DNA from 2 places in the Bacillus sp. PK6-013 genome. Region 1 is predicted to be linked to the other one. Evidence: a T-box and tRNA genes for the amino acid it is inferred to sense, from the RefSeq annotation. Region 1 holds a T-box; the other holds one or more tRNA genes.
The links. The T-box of region 1 lies ahead of tyrS (tyrosine--tRNA ligase). A T-box ahead of a tRNA ligase gene usually reads a tRNA of that ligase, here a tRNA-Tyr.

Region 1 (8,218 bases):
CTCCTGTCAGCTGGACGAACGTATGCAGCAAATCGGATTTTGTCACAATGCCGACAAGCTTCCCGTTTTTTACGATCGGGAGGCAGCCGATTTCGTGTTCGAAAAAAACAGCTGATATTTCTTCGGCAAAATCAAGCGGGTGACCGGTGATCACTTCTTTTGACATAATCAGTTCCACCGGCTTTTTTAAATCTTCGTCAGATCTGTTTTGGGCAAAAATACTCGGACTTGCTGTTTTGACGTCCCTGTCCGTGACAATGCCTATGACCGTTCCCCGTTCATTGATGACGGGAAGGTGTTTAATATGAAATGTTCGCATGCGTTTGATCGCTTCTTCAATCGTATCCGTTCTGGAAAGTGTCACAACATCCCGTTTCATGATTTTTTCAACAATCATATTCAGGTCCCCTTTGCTCCCTTAATACATAAAACGATTGTGGAATCTGAGTCTGTCAAAACGCTCGATCGACTCCTGACTGACCTCTTTTCCGATGCGGGCCATTAAACAGTTGGCGGGATGGGAGCTGATTTCCGGATCGTCTGTCGCAAACCAGACAAGCCCTCCGGCATTCATCATTTTCTTCATCATCTTTCTGTATTCCCAAACATCTTTATTAGTCCCCTTTAGATCCCAATGCCAGTAATATTCAGTCGTGATGATGATATATTTTTCCATCTGCGGATCCATCATGCTGACCGCAAGCAGCGTCTTCCCGACAGAGTGACCCCTGAACGCCGGAATGACTTCGATGGCTCCAAGCTCAATTAAATTTTCCATGTTTCCTTCAGACCATCTTTCAAGCGGGTCTGGATAAACATATGTCACATAGCCGACAATGGTTTGCCGGAAACGGGCGATGATGATCCGTCCTTCGGGAAGCCCTGCGATTTCGATTAATGCTTCATGTTGTTTTTGAGATGGGCGAAAGGCTGTAAGCTCGTTGTGAAATTCATATTGTGCGAGTTTTTCGGGACTGATAGGGCCCTCTATCAGCACGGAGCCTTTCTCTGTCTGCAATTCTTTGGCATGATAAGTTTTGTGATGCTCCACGTATCCACCGCCTTACATCTTAGTTGAAGTCTTTTATACATAACATACCAAAATATTAAGCGTTTTCATAGGATGGAAGAGTATTTTTTAAAAATTGAGAAAATAAAAAATCTATACTATAATATATTTTGATGAGCGAACAAAGGGGGATGGGCATGGAATTGAAAGCGTTGCCAGCAGAAAAGGGAAACTACAACTTGAAAGACTATGATGAAGCATACCGGACATTTGACTGGAAGGATTCCGAAAAACATTTTTCATGGCACAAAACGGGAAAAATCAATGCAGCTTATGAAGCGATCGACCGCCACGCTGAGTCAAATTTGAAAAATAAAGTGGCATTTTACTACAAAGATCCGGTCCGCGAAGAAAAGTACACCTTCAGAGAGATGAAAAATGAAACGAATAAAGCCGGGAATGTCTTAAAGCAGCATGCCAATGTGGGAAAGGGAGACCGTGTGTTTGTTTTTATGCCGAGATCACCCGAGCTTTATTTTATTCTTCTCGGCGCTGTCAAATTGGGAGCGATCGTCGGGCCGTTGTTTGAAGCATTTATGGAAGGCGCTGTCAAAGACAGGCTTTTAAACAGCGGAGCGAAGGTTATCGTGACGACGCCGGAATTGCTTGAACGGGTGCCGGCCGGCGAACTTCCGGATCTTGAATCAATCATTGTCGTTGGAGAAGGCGTAAAGGAAGAAGGGGCTGTCATCGATTATTACGCGAAAGCGGCTGAAGCAGATACTGATCTTGAGATTGAATGGATGGATCAGGAAGACGGGATGCTGCTTCACTATACATCGGGTTCGACCGGCGCGCCAAAAGGGGTTCTCCACGTCCACAAAGCAATGATTCAGCATTATCAAACAGCCAAATGGGTTCTTGATCTGCACGACGATGACATTTATTGGTGCACGGCTGATCCAGGCTGGGTTACCGGAACGGTCTACGGGATCTTCGGTCCATGGCTGAATGGAGCAACGAATGTTGTCGTAGGCGGCAGATTCAGTCCCGAAGCATGGTACGAAACGATTGAAAAAATGGAAGTGACGGTATGGTACAGCGCGCCAACGGCTTTTCGGATGCTGATGGGTGCTGGCGACGATCTCGTAAACAAATATAATCTGAGCTCATTACGGCATATTTTAAGCGTAGGGGAGCCGTTAAATCCTGAAGTCATCAGATGGGGGCATAAAGTCTTCAGCAACCGGATTCATGATACATGGTGGATGACCGAAACAGGAGCGCAGCTCATCTGCAATTACCCGTGCATGGAAATTAAACCGGGATCGATGGGCAAGCCGATTCCAGGCGTAGAGGCTGCAATCGTCGATCACCAGGGAAATGAACTGCCTCCTTACAGAATGGGAAATCTCGCCATTAAAAAAGGCTGGCCGTCGATGATGCATTCAATCTGGAACAATCCTGAAAAATACAGCTCCTATTTTATGCCGGGGGATTGGTATGTGTCAGGAGATTCCGCCTACATGGATGAAGACGGATACTTCTGGTTCCAGGGAAGGATCGACGATGTCATCATGACATCGGGCGAGCGCGTCGGCCCGTTTGAAGTCGAAAGCAAGCTTATTGAACATCAAGCTGTCGCTGAAGCAGGCGTCATCGGCAAACCGGATCCCGTCCGCGGTGAAATTATTAAAGCATTTATCGCCTTGAGGGACGGTTATGAACCGTCAGATTCGTTAAAAGAAGAAATCAGGCAGTTCGTGAAACAAGGTTTGGCCGCACACGCCGCGCCAAGGGAAATCGAATTCAAGGATAAACTGCCGAAAACAAGAAGCGGAAAGATCATGAGACGCGTCCTGAAAGCTTGGGAGCTGAACCTTCCGGCAGGCGATCTCTCATCGATGGAAGACTGATGTCTCATTGACAATGCAAAAATATTATGTTAAAAAAGATTTAGTCGAATATTCAAAAGGTGAAGACTGAGATCAGTAAAACGCATCCTTCCCTGTCTTAGAGAGCTGATGGCCGGTGAAAATCAGCACATATGGATGGTTTGAATTACACTCACGAACCGCTTTTGCGAAAAAAGTCTCCCGGGCTTTGTGTAGCAGAAGAACGGAAGCTTTTCCGTTATCATTGAGAGTGAAAAGAGCGCGGCCATGCGTTCTTTTAAGCAGGGTGGTACCGCGATTTTTATCGTCCCTTCGTTTTTGCGAAGGGGCGTTTTATTTTTGGAAAAAAGGAGCTAAATGATGATGACACACTTACTTGATGATTTGTCCTTCAGGGGACTGATTCAGCAGCAAACCGATGAAGCAGGCTTGAGAGAACTGCTGGATAAAGAAAAAATCAGCTTATACTCCGGATTTGATCCGACAGCTGACAGTCTGCATATCGGACACCTGTTGCCGATATTAATGCTTCGCCGCTTTCAGCTGGCCGGACATCGTCCGATTGCGCTCGTAGGCGGAGCGACGGGCCTGATCGGCGATCCGAGCGGAAAGAAAGCGGAGCGCACGCTGAACAATGAAGAAATCGTCCGCGAATGGTCGCAGAAAATCAAAAACCAGCTTTCGCGTTTCCTGGATTTTGAAGCTGAAAAAAATCCGGCGATTATGGCGAACAACTATGACTGGATCGGCAAAATGAACGTCATTGATTTCCTGCGCGATGTCGGCAAAAACTTTGGAATCAATTACATGCTTGCCAAAGATACGGTAAGCTCCAGAATCGAGACGGGCATATCTTATACTGAATTCAGCTACATGATCCTACAGTCTCTCGATTTCTTGAATTTGTACAGAAACCAGGAATGCAAGCTGCAGATCGGCGGAAGTGACCAGTGGGGCAATATCACGTCAGGCCTCGAGCTCATCCGCAAATCTGAAGAGAATGCAAAAGCTTTCGGATTGACGATTCCGCTTGTGACAAAAGCAGACGGCACGAAGTTCGGAAAAACGGAAGGCGGCGCGATCTGGCTTGATAAAGAGAAGACATCGGCATATGAGTTTTATCAGTTCTGGATCAATACCGACGACAGGGATGTCGTGAAATACTTAAAATACTTCACTTTCTTGTCCAAAGAAGAAATTGAAGATCTCGCTGAAAAAGCAGAGACGGCGCCTGAAAAACGCGAAGCGCAAAAGCGCCTCGCCGAAGAAGTGACCGTTCTTGTACACGGCCGTGAAGCGTTTGAGCAGGCTGTCAACATCTCAAAAGCACTCTTCAGCGGAGATATTAAACAGCTGACTGCTGAAGAAGTGAAGGTCGGCTTTAAAGGGGTTCCTTCCATGGAACTTGAGAAAGCGGATGAACTGCCTCTTGTTGAGGTGCTCGTCCAATCCAAGCTGTCTCCGTCTAAACGCCAGGCGCGCGAAGATATCACAAACGGCGCGGTATACGTTAACGGCGAGCGCCGCACCGATGTTGCGGACGTCCTCACCGGCGACGACCGCATCGAAGGACAGTTTACCGTCATTCGCCGCGGTAAAAAGAAATACTTCCTGCTGACTTATAAATAATCAAAAAGCTCTTGCCAAACGGCAAGGGTTTTTTTGTGTCCGTATGTTTCATGTATGTTCATTCAGGAAATGTCAAAAATATAGATGTAATAGGTAGAGCATTTTCATCGTTGAAGAGGGAGGAATGTAGCATGAACCTGTTCATTGCGGCGAAAGAAAAGTTTATGGAAGATTACAACAAGCAGCTGGAAACGGAACGAAAACAAGAGGCGCAGCAGTCAGCTGACGGATACAATCAATTGAATCAGACGGAAAATGCAGCAAAGTGGCTGAAGTAGAGGGTCTTTAGGGCCCCCTTGGTATGAAGGTGTTCCGCGAAGAAATTTCCGCGCATCAGCCGGACATCATAGCCGTTAACGAAGGGTACAATCAATACTTTGAAGCCGGGTCTCCCGTCATCATGAAAGAAGATAGTGCTGGATCAAGCCGACCCATTGATTTCCAGACATATGCACGGGAAGAATTGAAGAGCTTCATACAGGAAAAAGGAATGTCCTCTCCTCTCGTATGCCTGTGCCGGATGATGGAATATATGACAGATTAAAGCCGTAAAAAACAGACAGTGAATTTCTGTCTGTTTTTTTGGCTTCTTCTTCGAGAACAAAGAACAATGCCTCCGGCGGGATTCGAACCCGCACTCCTCTCGTAAGCATAGGCTAGGGGAGAACACGCTTCCCTACGGACTTTCACCGACAGGAATTCCACCTGTCTCAGCTATTTGCTTTTCGGTGCTTCTGAAACCCTTGCCTTGCGACCCGTTCCTACAATGTTTTACGGCGCTCTTCCCTTCTAGAGCTACAGAGGCGAAATGGATGATTCATATTATACAGAAGCAATGGTGAAATGAGAACTGAAATTTTGAAAAGGCACAAGCTCAAATTCCAATTAAAAAAATGTTCCTCTAAGATGACTTGGGAGCATCCTTCAAATAAATGGTTGATAATGATATTTTATGGTATAATTCATATGTTTTTCGCAAATTTATAGATTTGACAATGGAGGAACTTGTATGAAGTGGTTTTGGAAAGGCTTGAGGAATTATGCGAATTTTGAAGGGAGAGCAAGACGAAAGGAATATTGGTTGTTTCATTTGTTTAACGGTATCATATGTTTTATTTTATTTATCTTAACAGTAATGATCGTAAGTTTATTTATTTCAGGAATCATGACAGCGGAAGGATATGATGGATATCAAGTAGGATATATCATCGGGTATGGCGGTGGATTCCTCGGGTACGTCCTGATCTTAATTTATCAGTTGGCTGTTTTGGTGCCTTCTTTGGCTGTCAATGTCCGCAGGCTGCATGATACCGGAAGAAGCGGCTGGTGGATTTTAATTGGCTTGTTGCCGATTATCGGTGCTGTCATTCTGCTGATTTTTTACTGTCAGGCTGGCGAAACAAAAGAAAATCAATATGGACCAGATCCAAAAGTAAATGTATCGTAAATTGCACCCCAATTGTTAGACAATCATCTGGCGATTGGGGTTTTTTATAGTCTGAAGAAGACCGAAGGGGAACGACTGTTAACTTGATTTTTAATGAGAGATGCCCGTATTTCCGAAGATTGTTTGGCATATCAATTTCAGTGACGATTCAAGATGGTTTTGAGATACCGGAGACAGTCAAATGGGCGAGGCTAAAACAAAAGCAGTCACTGAAGTTCATGCCCCTCGTATCGCGGGACGGATCTTAGCCCTCATCGAAGCCTTCCGGGAGTTTTTTATAAATAAATCGCACACCATCCCGCTAACACCCCCATCACAAAGCAGTCGTTGCTGTCCATTTTCTTACCGTGTTTAACAAAGACATTCAAAGCCCAATTCAATTTAGTGCCATCTTCAGTCTTTGCAACCCATTTTTTGCTGATATTGTAGTACATGACTTTGAAAATGGCGAATGCAGCTAAACAGAACAAGTAGAACAAGAGAAACTTACCAAAAAACATAAGCATTTGTTGGTCACTCCTCCGTTTTCATTCTTTAACCAACGATTTGATTTTACCGAATATATGCATAAGAGAAAAGGAGACGTTTGTCATATCTTGCTTGTGAGGAGGTATCTTGCAAGAAAGATCATCTATTAAAAACTTGACGCTTATGAGCTGGGTCCGTTTTATTCCCGGCTTATCAACAGCCCGCAATCTCCCCGAATCAACGGTGGAAGAAGAATACAACAAAAAACCCTAGAATCGCTGATATATCAACAATTCCAGGGTTTTTGCCAATGCTCTTTAAAGAGCATTTTCTATTAACGAGAGTAGAATTCAACGATCAATGCTTCGTTGATCTCAGCAGGAAGCTCAGAACGCTCTGGAAGGCGAGTTAGTGAACCTTCAAGCTTTTCAGCGTCAAAAGTCAGGTATTCAGGAACGAAGTTGTTCACTTCAACCGCTTCTTTAACTGCAGAAAGGTTTTGAGATTTTTCACGAAGTGAAATCGTTTGGCCAGGTTTAACTTGGTAAGACGGAATGTCAACGCGGCTTCCGTCAACAAGAATGTGACCGTGGTTTACCAATTGGCGTGCTTGGCGGCGAGTGCGCGCTAGGCCAAGACGGTAAACGATGTTGTCAAGACGTGCTTCAAGAAGAATCATGAAGTTTTCACCGTGTTTACCAGCCATTTTCGCAGCTTTGTCAAAAAGGTTGCGGAATTGGCGTTCGTTCACACCGTACATATGGCGAAGCTTTTGCTTTTCTTGCAATTGCAAACCATATTCTGATAGTTTTTTACGCTGTCCCGGACCGTGAGGACCTGGTGCGTAAGGACGTTTTTCTAATTCTTTACCCGTACCGCTCAAAGAGATGCCTAAACGGCGGGATAATTTCCAGCTTGGACCTGTATAGCGAGCCATAATGTGACTCCTCCTTTGGTTTTATTTTTGTGAAAATAAAACCCATCTGTTCAATTCAGCCATGTCCATTTTGTTTTCATGTATCCTCGCTCCAGCAGCAAAGAGTTACACGATACACCTTAATAGATAAGGAACAAAATGAAACACAGAAGCAGAACAAAAAGGCTGCATTATTTCACACAAAGAAGATTATATAATGTCCGCTGTGCAAAGTCAACCATTCATGGACTGTCCCAAAGAGCCTGAATCATCAATAAGTATAAAGTCCTGTTTTTTATGATATAATCAGGAAAATAAAATACATAAAACGGATTTTTTTAAGGTGATGACCATGAACAAACAAACTGAAGACCTATATCTGTCTTTTCATCAGAAGCTGTTCCAATTTCTTTTAAAAAAGCCGGCCGTCTCGTACGATGACTCTGTTGCCTGGCTAAAAGCGGCAGCAGAGTCATTTTTTTCGTTTATATCTCTTACATTGCGTCCTTCTTCAAGACCGCAGGGAGCGAACGGCCAAAGCGGCCAGATCAGCCGAGTTAATGATTATTATATCATTATAACAATAGAAGAAAACAGCAAATATATAGAACTTTTGTGTCAAAAGAATCATAAAGTACCAGAACGTCTTGCTGAATCCATCCGCCTGTTTTTAATGCATTGTCTGAAACTTGATGCATTATTTCATGAGGAGCTCAATAAAACAAAGATTTATGAAAAGACGGCGCTGCTGCATGAGCTGATGGATCAGGAGCAGGTGCTCAAGACAATGGTTGAAAGTTTAAGGGATGTTTTTCCTTTTTTGGCATATTGTCTTTTCTTGTCATACGACGAGG
Region 2 (8,218 bases), 1.4 Mb from region 1:
AACGGCTTTGGTGATTCCGGTAATCAAGCCTGAGGCGACCAAAGCGGGGATCAGCGGTATAAAAATGCTTGCGATCCGCCGAAGAAACAATTTAAAAGGCGTCGCGTTTTTCTTGGAAATCTCAGCTTTATGTTTGGCTGCGGATTGTTTTAAGTCAACGTCTTCCGCGGATTGAAGCAACTTCCCGAATTCGTCTGATACGTGCTGTACGACGCCGGTGCCGAGGATAATCTGAAGCGTTTCCTCCTCAACGACGCCAATCACGCCTTCAAGCGCTTTGATTGAGCCGATGTCGGTTTTTTGACTGTTGACAGGCGTGATGCGCAGGCGCGTCATACAATGGGTATAATCCGCGACGTTAGACGGGCCGCCGATGTGTTGTAAAATCAGTTTTGCCAGGCCGGCATATTTTTTCTCATCGCTCATTTTATATCCCCCTTTTTTACAATTCGCTCATTCCCATCATGCGGATGGCCGCTTTTGTTTGATCAATATACTGAATGATGTCCTGATAGCGCTCCGCGGCTATGCCTAAAAACAGAATGTCAATCATGTAAAGCTGAGTTAAACGAGAGGAGGTGGCGGCGCTGCGAAACGGCGCTTCGTTTGAGCATGACGTATACAGGGCGATATCGCTTAATGAAGAGACAGCAGACTGTCCAAACCGCGTCAGTCCAATGGTTTTAATGCCATGTTTTTTGGCGAGTCTGACTGCATTGGCGATTTCATGCGTTTCTCCTGAATGGGATATGGCAAACAGAACGTCATTCTCGCCGGCATTGGCGATTAATGTCGCGACAAGATGCATATCACTAAAAGCGGTGGCTTTTTTATTGATGCGCAAAAATTTCTGCTGGGCATCTTGTGCGACGATTCCTGAAGCCCCGATCCCGCAAAAATGAACCGTTTCTGCGTTGATCAGTATTTGAATCGCTTTTTGAAGATCTTCGTGGTCAATGTTTTCAAAGGTATCGCGAATCGCCTGAATCGAATTGCTGGTTGTTTTTTGAACGATTGAATGGAGCGGCTCTTGCGGTTCGATATCCCGGTATCCCTGATCAGACGGTTTCATTAAATCGCCGGCGACCCTCATTTTTAAATCTTGAAAGCCTTTCAGCCCCAGAGATTTGCAGAGCCGTATTGCCGCCGCCCCGCTTGTCTTAGCCGAAGAGCTCACCTCTTGAATGGTGCCGTTTACGACCTCGTGTGGGTTTTTCAAAATGTATTCGGCAAGCTTTCGTTCAGATTGCGGCAATCTGTGAAGCATATTCTGAATGATTTCCAATCCTCCTGCAGCCATTGTTTCTTCCTTTCTTCTTTAAACTTGGTCTTCATAAATGGATAGAGCTTTTTCGATATCGCCTTCTGATTTCTCAAGCAGGTTTTCGGAAGCGGCCGCATCTTCGTTTGTTTTCAGCATGATGATGGCGGTTTTGACCTGGTTATGGGATTTTTCTAACGCTAGTGCCGCCGCTTCTTTTGGAACACCTGTGACCGTTTGGATGATGCGAATCGCCCGCTCCTTTAATTTGTCATTGCTTACTTTTACGTCTACCATGAGGTTTTCATAGACTTTTCCCATTTTGATCATGGCCGCCGTTGAAATCATGTTTAAAATCATTTTATGAGCGGTTGCTGCTTTCATTCTCGTCGATCCGGCAATAACTTCAGGGCCGACGACCACTTCTATGCTGTGATCTGACACCTGGCTGATCGCCGAGTTTTTGTTGCATGTCAGTGAGACGGTCTTGGCGCCACTTTCCCTGGCATACTTCAAAGCGCCGAGAACGTATGGAGTCCGACCACTGGCGGCGATTCCGATTACGGTATCATTGTTTGAGAGGTTAACGGCTGATAAATCCCGTCTGCCGAATGCCTCGTGATCTTCAGCGCCTTCGACGGCTTTGTACAGAGCTTTTTCTCCTCCTGCAATGATGCCAATGACCGACTCGGGAGATATGCTGAACGTCGGCGGGCATTCAGCTGCATCGAGTACGCCGAGTCTCCCGCTTGTACCGGCACCGATGTAGATGATCCGTCCCCCTTTCTTTAACGACCCGACGGCGAAGTCAACGGCGGTCTTAACTTCTGGTAAGACTTCTTGTACAGCTTCGGCCACAGTTTTGTCTTCATCATTGATGATTTTCAAAATATCAATCGTCTTTGACTGGTGAATGCGCCTGGATCTTTCATTCCGGCGTTCGGTCGTTAATGAACCTAAATGGCTGTTTTCCATCGACAACTCCTCCTGATGATGAAGTGCATATATTTCTTAATTTTCAGTATATTAAGGGTGGAATATTATTTCAATAAAAAAAGGTAAATATTAAAATTTTATTTCAATGAAGTTCTAAACAACGGATTGCCGACATAAAATAAAGCGCAGATGAACTGCGCTTATGTTCAGGTATTACAGCTCGTCTATTTGGTGTTCGGAAATCACACGGAAGCCTTCTTTTTTCAGAAGCGCTGCTGTAACACCGTTGCCGGCTATTTTTTGGCTTGAGAAACTTCCATCGTATATATGGCCGCTGCCGCAAGACGGGCTGTTTTCCTTCAACACGATCGTATCAGCCTTGATTTGCCTTGCCATCTCCAATGTTAGATAAGCTCCTTTTATATACAGGTCTGTTACGTCTTTTCCCGATTGTGTGTTGATCACCGCCCTGCCGTCTAAAACGTCTTCTCCCGACCCGCCTATAATTTCGGCCGGTTCCCTTGGCGTTTGAAATCCGCCGAGCAGCTCGGGACAAGCAATCACCGCTTTTTTTTCTTCAACAAGCTTATTGATTTTCCCCACATAGCTGTGCGATCCGTTATAGCGGCATTCCACCCCGGCCAGACATGAACTTACCAGTATCATTTTTCGCGTCCCCTCTCTTGCACATCAGATAGCCCTATTTTAAACAAAATTTCTGCGTTTTTCTCAATGTTTATGAATAAAAAATTTGAAAATAAAAATTTTAATTTACCCCTTTACAAATGGGGAGGAACCTGTATATAATAACTTTTGTCAGCTTTACGAGAGCTGCTTGAAACACGATGATGGCCCGTTGGTCAAGTGGTTAAGACACCGCCCTTTCACGGCGGTAACACGGGTTCGAATCCCGTACGGGTCACCATTTTTTTTGGACAGCACGCTGCGAATACCGGAATTTTTAAAAGGAAGGCATGCTAAGGTCGCAACGTCCTGTTGCAACGCGCACTTGTACTTTAAAGGCAAGGAAGGCATGCTAAGATCGCAACGTCCTGTTGCAACGCATGCACTTGTACGTCCTGTACTGCGGAGGATTAGCTCAGCTGGGAGAGCATCTGCCTTACAAGCAGAGGGTCGGCGGTTCGATCCCGTCATCCTCCACCATTTTTCTGGATCGGTTTTTGTCACAACCGCGCCGGTAACTGCATAAGATACCGTATCATGCCGGTCTAGCTCAATTGGTAGAGCAACTGACTTGTAATCAGTAGGTTGGGGGTTCAAGTCCTCTGGCCGGCACTGTTTTTGGAGGGGTAGCGAAGTGGCTAAACGCGGCGGACTGTAAATCCGCTCCCTCAGGGTTCGGCGGTTCGAATCCGTCCCCCTCCACCATTATTGGGCTATAGCCAAGCGGTAAGGCAACGGACTTTGACTCCGTCATGCGCTGGTTCGAATCCAGCTAGCCCAGTTTTTGGACATCCTGTTAGGATGTCCTTTTTATTTTGTCTTTTTTGTATAACTATTCAAAAAAATGTCTTGTTGAGTCAATTCCGAATTGGAAGGTACAATGAAGGTCTGAAAGGGGGATATCATATGTTAAAACAGCAGATTTCAATGATCGGCGTACCGATGGATCTCGGTCAGCTGAGGCGGGGAGTCGATATGGGACCGAGCGCGATTCGCTGTGCCGGTGTTAATGAACGGTTGGAAAGCCTTTGTCAGGATATTGAAGACCTCGGCGATATGACGATCGGGCAAAGAGAGGATGAGAAAGAAGGCGGGGAGCCGGCATCTGAAGAGCTGAGAAATTTGAAAGCGATTACAAAAGCGAGTGCAAAACTTGCTGAGACCGTTGATAAGATCGTGGCTTCAGGTGCTTTTCCGCTCGTGCTGGGCGGTGACCACAGCATAGCGATCGGAACGCTGGCCGGCCTTGTGAAGCATTATCAAAACCTGGGTGTGATCTGGTATGATGCCCATGCTGATTTAAATACGAAAGAAACGTCTCCTTCAGGCAATATTCACGGCATGCCGCTCGCCATCAGCCTGGGGATCGGCCATGAAGGGCTGACAGGCATCTATGGAAAAGAAACGAAAATTAAAGCGGAGAACATCGTCATCATCGGTGCGAGGTCACTTGATGACGGGGAAAAAGAATTGATTCGCGACAAAGGGATCAAAGTGTATACAATGCATGAAATCGACCGCCTCGGTATGACGAGGGTGATGGAAGAAACGATAGACTATTTGCGCGGCAGAACGGACGGTGTCCATCTGTCACTCGATTTAGACGCGCTTGATCCGAACGATGCCCCGGGTGTCGGAACCCCGGTAGCGGGAGGCATCAGCTACAGGGAAAGCCACCTGGCGATGGAAATGCTGGAAGAATCGAAGCTGATTACGTCCGCTGAGTTTGTCGAAGTCAACCCGATATTGGATGAGAAAAACAGGACGGCTGAAGCGGCAGTCGCCTTAATGGGGTCGCTGTTTGGCGAAAAGCTGCTTTAGGTGCGGTTGAAGAGCGGCCTTAGGCTGCTTTTTTTATAAAAAAGTCTCAGTTTCATAATATTTAGATTGTATAATAATTTTAAGCTAATATTAAGCGCATGATCCCTGTCAAAGCATCTACACCCTGCCAAAAATTTGATAAACTATTTTTATGAATTTAATGAAACCTTATAAAAATCAATTCGTATACATAAAGACCGGTGAAGGCAGAGGTTAGATAAATATGGAAACAATGATTAAAAAAAGAATCAAACAGGTGAAAAAAGGCGATCGTAATGCATTTGCAGACATCGTGGATATTTACAAAGACAAAATTTATCAGCTTTGCTACCGTATGCTCGGCAATGCGCATGAGGCGGAAGATATTGCGCAGGAAGCGTTTATCAGAGCATACGTGAATATCGACAGTTTTGATATCAACCGGAAATTTTCCACATGGCTTTATCGAATCGCAACCAATTTGACCATCGATCGTATCCGTAAAAAAAAGCCGGACTATTACTTGGATGCAGAGGTGGCGGGGACTGAAGGACTGACGATGTATTCCCAGGTTGCGGCGGATGTTGCGCTTCCAGAGGATGAAGTGGTTTCTTTGGAGCTGCACAGCACCATCCAGGAAAAAATCTTAAGGCTTCCCGATAAATACAGGACGGTCATCGTATTAAAGTACATTGATGAGCTCTCACTCATTGAGATCAGTGAAATCCTTAATATTCCCGTAGGTACGGTGAAAACGAGGATACACAGGGGCAGAGAGGCTCTCAGAAAACAATTAAGGGATCTTTAAGTGGGGTGATGAAATGAGCTGTCCGGAGCATATTGTTCAGCTTATGCATAAATACCTTGACGGAGACATACTACCGGAAGATGAATCGCAATTAAAAGAGCACCTCCAATCATGCGAAGACTGCAAAAAGCACCTTCATGAAATGGAAAAATCCATCGCTCTTGTCCAGAGCACGTCACATCTTACAGCTCCGGCGAACTTTACAGCCGATGTGCTGGCGAATCTGCCGAAGGAAAAGCGAACGGCATCGATCAACAGGTGGCTTAAAGCCCATCCGTTTTTAGTGGCGGCAGCTTTGTTTATCATTTTGATGGGCGGCAGCTTTTTCTCCAGCTGGAAAAACGATCAGGATTTCAGCGTATCCAGCCAGCCCAATCTCGTAGTGAAAAACAACACGGTCATCGTACCTGAAGGCAAAGTTGTCAAAGGCGATGTGACCGTGAAAAACGGAAAGCTGATTATAGAAGGCAAAGTCGACGGCGATGTCACGATTGTTAATGGCGAAAAATATACGGCTTCAGCAGGACAAGTCACTGGTCAGATCCATGAGATCAACGAAGTGTTCGACTGGATGTGGTATAAGATTAAATCGACCGGAAAATCGGTTTTTGACATGAAGGAGTCTAAAGAGTAGAGCAAAGCGGGCGAATGAGCTTTGCTCTTTTTTTATGAGGGGCCGCCATTTCACTTGGAAAATCAATTTGTGCTATAATAGCGTCTGTATATGTAAAAATAATAGATCATACCATTTTGAAACATATTAACCTTACTAATGACTGAATTCTTGGAGGACGAGGAAATGGCTTTTGAGGATATCCCTTTCTTGCAGTACCTCGGCGATGCCGTTGATATTCTCCTTGTTTGGTACGTAATATATAAATTAATGATGGTCATCCGCGGGACAAAGGCGGTTCAGCTTTTAAAGGGAATCGTGGTCATTGTTCTCGTCAGGCTGGCCAGTCAATATTTAGGATTAAGCACCCTGCAGTGGCTGGTTGACCAGGCGATCACATGGGGGTTCCTGGCGATCATTATCATCTTCCAGCCTGAATTGAGGAGAGCGCTGGAACAGCTGGGGCGGGGGCGCTTTTTTTCGAGGAGCGGAACACCTGAGGAAGAGCAGCAGCAGAAAACGATTGATGCGATTACAAAAGCGATTAAATATATGGCGAAACGCCGGATTGGCGCGCTTCTGACGATTGAACGGGAGACGGGAATGGGCGATTACATAGAAACGGGGATCCCTTTAAATGCAAAGGTCAGCTCTGAGCTATTGATCAACATCTTTATTCCGAATACACCGCTTCATGACGGCGCCGTAATTATGAAAAATGATGAGGTTGCTGCAGCCGCCTGCTACCTTCCGCTTTCTGAAAGCCCTTTTATTTCAAAAGAGCTTGGGACGAGGCACAGAGCAGCAGTGGGAATCAGTGAAGTGACCGACAGTCTGACGGTTGTCGTATCCGAAGAAACGGGCGGCATCAGCGTCGCCAAAAACGGAGACCTTCACCGTGATTTATCGGAAGAGGCATTGAAAAACATGCTTGAAGCGGAATTCAAGAAAAATTCGCGAGAAACTTCCTCAAATCGCTGGTATTGGAGGGCGAAGAAAAATGGATAAGTTCTTAAACAATCCCTGGGCTGTCAAAGTAGTCGCATTATTATTCGCGTTTCTTCTTTACTTTGCGGTCCACAGCGCTCAAGCGCCGACTCCGAAGAAACCAGGTGAATCGTTTTTCCCGACATCGACGACAGACGAAGCGACGCTCACCGATATACCGGTCAAATCGTTTTATGATGATGAAAACTACGTCGTAACAGGCGTGCCGCAGACGGTGAATGTCACGATTAAAGGCCCGACAGGAACCGTCAAGAAGGTCAGACAAGTGAAGGATTTTGAGATTTATGCCGATATGCAGCATCTGAAAACAGGCAGGCACAAAGTCGAGCTGAAGGCCAGAAATGTTGCCGAAGGCCTCACTCTGACCATCAATCCATCGGTGACAACCGTGACCATCGAAGAAAAAACGACGAAGGAATTCCCGGTCGAGGTTGATTTTTATAATAAAAACAAAATGAAAGACGGCTACACGCCGGAGCTGCCGATTATCAACCCGAAAAACGTCAGCGTCACCGGCTCAAAAGCCGTGATCGACAGAATCCAAAACATCAAGGCGACGATCAATTTAGAGGGCGTCGACCAGACGGTTGAAAAAGAAGCCAAGCTAACAGTGTACGACAGGGACGGAAATGTTCTTCCGGTTGAAGTCAGTCCATCCGTCGTTAAAATCACCGTTCCCGTGACAAGCCCTAGCAAAAAGATTCCCGTCAAAGTTGACCGGAAAGGGAGCCTTCCGGACGGTATCAGCATTTCCAGCCTCGATATCAGTCCGGGAGAGGTAACCGTCTACGGGCCGCAAAATGTTCTTGATTCGTTAGAATTTGTCGAGGCCGATGAGGTTGATTTAAGTAAAATGAAAGATGACACTGAGTTGGAAGCCAACATTAAAGTGCCGGACGGCGCTAAAAAAGTGTCACCCGAAAAAGTGAAAATCAAGGTGAAAGTTGACAAGGAAGAAGAGAAAAAACTGAAGAACGTTTCAATTAAAACCGCGGGGCTGAATGACAGCCGGGATCTTGAATTTCTCGATCCGAAGTCAGGCAAGCTGGATATCACGGCAAAGGGCTCGACAGCCGCGATCGAAAAACTCCAGCCTTCCGACGTCGAG

Region 2: it has a tRNA-Tyr gene. The T-box ahead of tyrS (tyrosine--tRNA ligase) is inferred to sense a tRNA for this amino acid. The anticodon was not compared.

The regions. Positions count from the first base shown of each region.
Region 1 covers NZ_CP096417.1:1,177,510-1,185,727, forward strand. Annotated here, with positions in the region: gene M1E03_RS05990 (acetoin utilization AcuB family protein) at 1-397, opposite strand, end outside; gene M1E03_RS05995 (GNAT family N-acetyltransferase) at 419-1,051, opposite strand; gene acsA (acetate--CoA ligase) at 1,207-2,925, shown strand; T-box leader at 2,979-3,219, shown strand; gene tyrS (tyrosine--tRNA ligase) at 3,268-4,533, shown strand; gene M1E03_RS06010 (hypothetical protein) at 4,665-4,811, shown strand; gene M1E03_RS06015 (hypothetical protein) at 4,835-5,077, shown strand; gene M1E03_RS06020 (DUF805 domain-containing protein) at 5,543-5,980, shown strand; gene M1E03_RS06025 (hypothetical protein) at 6,256-6,486, opposite strand; gene M1E03_RS06030 (hypothetical protein) at 6,596-6,721, shown strand; gene rpsD (30S ribosomal protein S4) at 6,783-7,385, opposite strand; gene M1E03_RS06040 (sensor domain-containing diguanylate cyclase) at 7,717-8,218, shown strand, end outside.
Region 2 covers NZ_CP096417.1:4,098,732-4,106,949, reverse strand. Annotated here, with positions in the region: gene M1E03_RS20600 (PTS transporter subunit EIIC) at 1-426, opposite strand, end outside; gene M1E03_RS20595 (MurR/RpiR family transcriptional regulator) at 443-1,300, opposite strand; gene murQ (N-acetylmuramic acid 6-phosphate etherase) at 1,319-2,236, opposite strand; gene M1E03_RS20585 (2-thiouracil desulfurase family protein) at 2,411-2,863, opposite strand; tRNA gene M1E03_RS20580 (tRNA-Glu) at 3,048-3,122, shown strand; tRNA gene M1E03_RS20575 (tRNA-Val) at 3,286-3,361, shown strand; tRNA gene M1E03_RS20570 (tRNA-Thr) at 3,421-3,493, shown strand; tRNA gene M1E03_RS20565 (tRNA-Tyr) at 3,502-3,586, shown strand; tRNA gene M1E03_RS20560 (tRNA-Gln) at 3,591-3,662, shown strand; gene rocF (arginase) at 3,788-4,702, shown strand; gene sigW (RNA polymerase sigma factor SigW) at 4,926-5,489, shown strand; gene rsiW (anti-sigma-W factor RsiW) at 5,503-6,123, shown strand; gene cdaA (diadenylate cyclase CdaA) at 6,289-7,110, shown strand; gene M1E03_RS20535 (CdaR family protein) at 7,103-8,218, shown strand, end outside.